Linked DNA regions of Crateriforma spongiae. The protein of the gene in region 1 interacts with the protein of each later gene in a pairwise test. Links are inferred from orthologs where the notes say so. Each region holds a gene or a part of one and is shown on either strand. Other genes may lie near its edges. The genes, in order: def and HFP54_RS06005.

Region 1 (3,069 bases):
CGCCCACATCCAAGACCAACCGGCCCCGCGAAACGCCGCGGCCCAGGCGATCAATACCGGCGGAAAGATGTACGACGCATAGCCGAACAGCATTTGCCAAAAGTTTGAATCGACGATGTCGTCGGCGTCCCAATACCATTCCACCAACGTCCGATAAACACGTTGGCTTAGAAACACGCTGGCGGTCAACAAAGTGACGGCCATGATGCCGGCGATGGTCCATTGTCGGTTCGGCAATATCAATGGTTGGTTTCTTGCAACCAAGTGAGTCTGCACGATGGGCGCCGCGGCGGCCATGACAAATGCGGACAAGAATAAGCTCAGTAGCTGTGATTGACTGACCATCAAGACCATGACCCACCGGTTGATGGGATTCAGTTCCGGATAGCTCGGGACCACCGCTCGCAATCCCATCACACCCACGATGACAATCGCGACGGTCAGCCATTGATACCAGCGCAACAGACGCGGCACGGGCCATAGCGCCGCGATGACAACTTGCACGGTGACGACATTGGCGATTTGTTCGGCGATGCCGGAAGCCGGAGCAAACGCCCACATCCATTGTGAGCTTGTCGAGAAGAACGGTGACCGGTTTCGAAGCCACATCATCACGGACGCCAAAATGGTCGCGATGGCGAACACCGCCAGAAGTCGGCCGAGTGCCGTCAATAGCGATCGTCGCGCATCGTCAGACTCGCGCGATATCCGGTCGCCGACGGGCAGCGAGTTCGCTTCGCGGGTTTCTGACATCGGCTCACTTGTTTCAAACGGCATTTTCCGGGTCTTTTGAACAACGCAGGCTAGCGGAACCACCTGTGCGTTGCTGCCCCGATCGGCGGTCGCCGGATGGATTCACTGTCAATCGACTGCTGCGTCGGCTCGCTCGGCTGACTGAGTGCCCGGGTTCGCCGATTCGGCTGGGGCTCCCCAGGCACCGATCAATCGGTCATCCTTAGCCGTTGGCCCGGTTCGTCCCGGGTCGCTCGCTGCCCTCCCAAGCCCGCCGAAACGATTCATCTGGAAATCATGCCGCTCGAAGTCATCAAGTACCCCCACCCGACGCTGCGATACGAAAGCAAGCCGATTCGCCGCGTCGACGCCGAATTGAAATCCATAGTCGCGGAGATGCTGGATTTGATGTACGAATCCGAGGGTGTCGGGTTGGCCGCCAACCAAGTCGATCTGCCGCTGCGGTTGTTCGTCTGCAACCCGACGGGCGTCCGCGGCGAGGGCGAAGAACTGGTCGTCATCAATCCCGTGATCAGCAAACCGCGTGGCACCGAATCGGGCCAGGAAGGCTGTCTCAGTCTGCCGGGAATGTATGGCCAGGTGAAGCGATCCAAAACGATCCGCTTGTCGGCGTTCGATTTGCAAGGCAACGAAATCGATCGCGTCTTGGACGGCTTTTTCGCTCGCGTGGTCCAGCATGAAAACGATCACTTGAACGGCGTGCTGTTCTTTGACCGCATGCCCGAACAAGCGACCAAGGAATTGATGCCGGCACTGGACGAATTCCAAGCCGATCACTTATCGCGACAGCGTAGCGGTTCGCTGCCGTCGGACGAAAAATTGGTCGAAGCGTTGTCGGCGTGGGAAAAGAAATACGCCTGAGAAAAACAAAGGATGTCTTCCAGTGGCTGATTCCAAGTTGCGGCTGGTGCTGATGGGCACCGGACCGTTTGCGGTCCCGTCGTTTGATCGCATCGCCGATGGTCCCCACGAAATCGTCCAGGTGATTGTGCGCCCATTACCGCCGGTCAAAAGCCGTGGTGGTCCGCCGCCACAACCCGTGGCCGACTGGGCAGAAAAGCGATCGCTGACCGTGATTCGTCCCGACAGTATCAACGACGATGAAACGGTACAGCAGCTTCGATCCTTGCGTCCGGATTTGCTGGTCGTATGCGACTATGGCCAGATTTTGAAACCCGCGGCGTTGGAAACCGCACCGCTGGGTGGAATCAATCTGCACGGTTCGCTGTTACCCAAGTATCGCGGCGCGGCTCCGGTTCAACGTGCCGTGTTATCTGGCGATCGTGAAACCGGCGTTACCGTGATTCACATGACGCCGCGTTTGGATGGCGGCCCGATCTTGGCGCGACGAGTGACCGAGATTCGTGACGATGAAACCGCCGGCCAACTGGAGCAGCGCTTGTCGACGATCGGCGTGGATGCCACGGTCGAAGCGATCGACCGGTTGCTGGATTGGGATCAAGAATCAGTCATCGGCGATCCACAGGATTCCTCGCTGGTCAGCAAAGCACCACGACTTTCCAAGGCAGAGGCCCAGATCGATTGGCAACAGTCCAGCCGCATGATCGATTGCCATGTCCGCGGGATGCAACCGTGGCCCGTGGCGTTTTCGTTCTTTCATCCGGGCAACGGTGGCAAACCGGTTCGGGTGCAGATCCGCCAGGTCACGCCCATGAGTGACAATGGCCCAGGCCAGTCGCAACCGGGCCATTTGGTATCGGGTGAAGGATTGTGTGTGGCCAGCGGCGACGGCGTCTTGCGGATCGATCAGATCCAACCGGCCGGCAAGAAACCGATGACCGGCGCGGCGTTTGCCAACGGCTATCAACCCGGACCCGACGCCTGTTTCGCAGCCACTTGCGGTGATGCGGCGGTCGGTGGCAAAGGCGGGACGACTTGATCAATGGCCGAATCACCCGAACGCATTCTGTCGGTCAGCGAACTGAATGGCCATTTGAAAGCGGTGGTCGAAGCCACGTTTCCGCCGTTGTGGGTGGCCGGGGAGATCAGCGATCTGGCCAAGCCGCGCAGCGGCCACATGTACTTCACGCTGAAAGATGAAGATTCACAGATTCGTGGCGTCATTTGGCGCAGCACCGCGGCACGAATTCCCTTCGACCTGACCGATGGCCAGGCGGTGTTGTGTTACGGCGGGCTGGAAGTCTATCCGCCTCGCGGCACCTACCAGATTGTTGTTCGAAAAGTCCAACCGCAAGGCGTCGGCGCGTTGCAACTGGCGTTCGATCAATTGCGGACCAAGCTGCAAGCCGAAGGATTGTTTGCGGCCGAAAGAAAACGAGATCTTCCGGTGTTTCC
Region 2 (3,185 bases), on another replicon or contig:
GATAACTCCCCAGATAGAAGCCCTTGCTCTTACCGGCCAGCACCTTCTGCGATTGCCAGTCGGTCAGGATCCCGGCCGCCACCAGACCCTCGGCCAAGCTTTCCGGGGTCAACGTGGTCTGATCGGCCAGCAATGACGCCACGACTTTCTTGACGTCGTCCAATTCCACCAGCCCACCGGCCATCGCACGCCGAACGAATCCGCGCGAAGCGTCATCCAGCAGGGTGGGATTCGGGGTCGATGGTTGACCAGACATGAAGTCGCCGAGACGTGGGATTCGTGGGCCCGCAACTCGCGGGAACCTCATAGTGTAATGCCTTGCCCTCGATGATCGTCCCCCTTACGCCCGCGTCACGAGGGGCTTTACGGCCTTCTCAATGAAGTTTGAATGAAGGCCGCCGTTTTTGATGGAAAAACGAAATCTTCGTCAGCCGGAGGGTGCATTTTGACGCCCGAGGGACGTCTCGATCGCCCCTGGTTCGTTTGCCCCGTACCAGACCGACTTCAAGAACAAACCGTTCGCCGGCGCCGTGGGACCGGCCAGTTCACGCTTTTTTTCCGCCAACAATTCCGTCACCCAGTGCGGCGGATGCTTGCCCAGCCCCACATAGATCAATGTCCCCACGATATTGCGGACCATGTTGTACAAAAAACCGTCGGCCTGAACCTCGATCGCCAAACGCGATTCGCCCCACGGCCCGTCGGGCAACGGGATGATGTCGCACGCGGTCACATGACGGACCGTGGTGGTTCGCGGGGCCCCGGCCGATTGAAAGCACGCAAAATCTTTGCGTCCCACGATCAACTGTGCCGCCTCGGCCATGGCATCCAAGTCGACGCGTTTTCGCAGCCGGTACCAATACCGGTGTTCCAGCGGATTGCGGTTGCCGCCGTTTTGCAATTGATACCGGTACCGCTTGCTGACCGAATCCCGAATCGCATGGAAATCATCCGGCGCGTCGACCGCATCGGTGACCAAGATCGAATCCGGCAGGGACACGTTGATCGCCGTGGCCAATTTTTGGGCCGGCGCATTCCATCGCGGCATCGTACAACTGGCGACCTGGGCGATCGCATGGACGCCGGCATCGGTCCGCCCACTGCCGACGACATGAACACGCGTCCCGGCCAACTTCGCGGCCGACCGCTCCAACCAACCCTGAATCGTCATGCGACCGGGTTGGATTTGCCATCCGCTGAAATCGGTACCGTCATAGGCGACAGTCAACTTGAACGTGCGTGGTGACGTCATGGAACCCATTCGGCCGGCGACCGCGGACAAGCCACCTTGATCACGACGATGCGGCCGCCAATTTCTGAATCAATAATTCGGCAATCTGCACGGCGTTGGTCGCGGCACCCTTTCGCAAGTTATCGCTGACACACCAGAACGCCAGACCGTTGGGCGAACTGAGATCTTTGCGAACGCGGCCGACGAACACATCGTCCTTGCCCTCGCAATCCTGTGGCATCGGGTACTGCTTGTTGTCCAAGTCATCGACCAACGTCACGCCCGGTGCCGACGCAAACAACTCTCGCGCCTTGTCGACGGAAATCGGGTCGGCGGTTTCCACCAGGATCGATTCGCTGTGGCCGATCGTGACCGGGACACGAACACAAGTGGGACAAACGACGATGTCGTCGTCGCCCATGATTTTGCGTGTCTCGTACACCATCTTCATTTCTTCGCTGGTGTACCCCGCTTCCTTTTCCGATCCAATCTGTGGGATCAAGTTGAAAGCAATTGGATACTGGAACGTCTTGGCCGGATGCGTCTTGCCGGTCAGGGCGCTGCGGGTGCTGTCGTAGAGTTCTTCGTTTCCAGCCAAGCCGGCGCCACTGGTCGCCTGATAAGTGCTGACGACAACGCGACGCACCGGGCTGTGGCGGTGCAGCGCCGCCAGTGCAACCACCATCTGGGTTGTGCTGCAGTTCGGACTGGCGATGATTCCCTGATGGTCATGAATCGCTTCCGGATTGACTTCGGGAATGACCAGCGGCACCTTGGGATCCATCCGCCAATACCCGCTTTCGTCGACGACCACCGCGCCGGCGTCGGTCGCCCACGAAGCGAATTCTGCAGACACTTCATCCGGCGTGCTGGCGACCACGATGTCGATCCCCTGAAACGCATCGGGTTCCAGCAATTGGACCTTCAACGTTTCGTCCGCAAACCGGACCTCTTTGCCGACGCTGCGTTGGGACGCCAGCAGCTTCAAGCGATTGATGGGCAGTTTGCGAAGGGCCAACTGTTCCAAAACGATCCGGCCGACGGCACCGGTGGCACCGACGACGGCTAAGTTGACTGACAACGTCGTGATCCTTTGATTCGTAGAATGAAGGTGTGTTGGACGGACATGCGTCACGTGTGGCCCGAATCGACGGAGCGACACGTTGGAAGTCGCGAAACAGACTGAATGAAAGGGGTAACCGCCCACAGGTTCGGCCCGTCATCGCCGCCGCGCGGTTGGTCGCCATGGCAGGCCGACGCAGCGACATCCATCATCCTGATCGGTCGTCAAGCGTCCGCAAGCGGCATCCGAATTTCCCCGGAAAACGGCCGATCGGCGAAGGAAAACATCCGCCTGGATCTTGGTTTCGTCAATAACCGGCGCATGAAAAGACCCTTCGAGGCGACACAAAATCGCCGGGAAGGGCCGTCGTTTCAGCCGTATGCGTCCGGGTTCCAGCCGCCCTCATGGGGCTCGCAAAAGCGTCGATCAGTTGTCCATGTTCTCGATCGCTTCGGGCAACGTTTCGTCGACCAGGCCCCAGCCGCCACGACCGCCTTGGATCCGTGACTGAACGGCGTCCTTGGTTTCTTCGTCGTTGGCGTCCCAGAACAGATCGATCTTTTCATCGGCCAACGGTTCCAAGGATCGGAACAGACGGAACCCGACGCCTCGCGATGGGTCGCTGGTGTGCCACCAGGGGCTGACGGGGAAGTTCGGATCTTCGCTTTTCCAATCATCGTCGTTACTGGCCAAGCGTGCCGCACTGCGAAGATCTGGCGGGTCCATTTCCCAGGATCCTCCACGGGCCACGGCGGGCCATGGCGTTTCCGGCCACTGGACCGATTCGATCGCATCGACCGGTTGCTTGTCGGCCAGGCGGGCATAGCCGTCTTCGCTGTACAGATCGACGACCCATTCAGCAGCGTTGCCGTGCATGTCATACAACCCGAA

The links.
Region 2: the proteins of def (region 1) and HFP54_RS06005 interact in binary tests that used the Escherichia coli proteins (3 or more experiments, as listed by UniProt). The link is inferred for Crateriforma spongiae from one-to-one orthologs.

What each region holds. Positions count from the first base shown.
Region 1 is NZ_JAAXMS010000004.1:647,378-650,446, forward strand. Bases 79-2,821 are described here. They hold def (peptide deformylase), read left to right. Parts: upstream 79-1,029; coding sequence 1,030-1,614; downstream 1,615-2,821. Other genes in these bases: HFP54_RS13760 (hypothetical protein), read right to left, coding at 79-753; fmt (methionyl-tRNA formyltransferase), read left to right, coding at 1,637-2,653; xseA (exodeoxyribonuclease VII large subunit), read left to right, coding at 2,657-2,821. Also shown: more of HFP54_RS13760, read right to left, coding at 1-78; more of xseA, read left to right, coding at 2,822-3,069. UniProt on the Escherichia coli protein: Removes the formyl group from the N-terminal Met of newly synthesized proteins. Requires at least a dipeptide for an efficient rate of reaction. N-terminal L-methionine is a prerequisite for activity but the enzyme has broad specificity at other positions.
Region 2 is NZ_JAAXMS010000002.1:495,751-498,935, forward strand. What follows is about bases 303-3,161. They hold HFP54_RS06005 (aspartate-semialdehyde dehydrogenase), read right to left. Parts: upstream 2,313-3,161; coding sequence 1,293-2,312; downstream 303-1,292. Other genes in these bases: truA (tRNA pseudouridine(38-40) synthase TruA), read right to left, coding at 428-1,252; HFP54_RS06010 (formylglycine-generating enzyme family protein), read right to left, coding at 2,721-3,161. Also shown: HFP54_RS05995 (serine/threonine-protein kinase), read right to left, coding at 1-256; more of HFP54_RS06010, read right to left, coding at 3,162-3,185.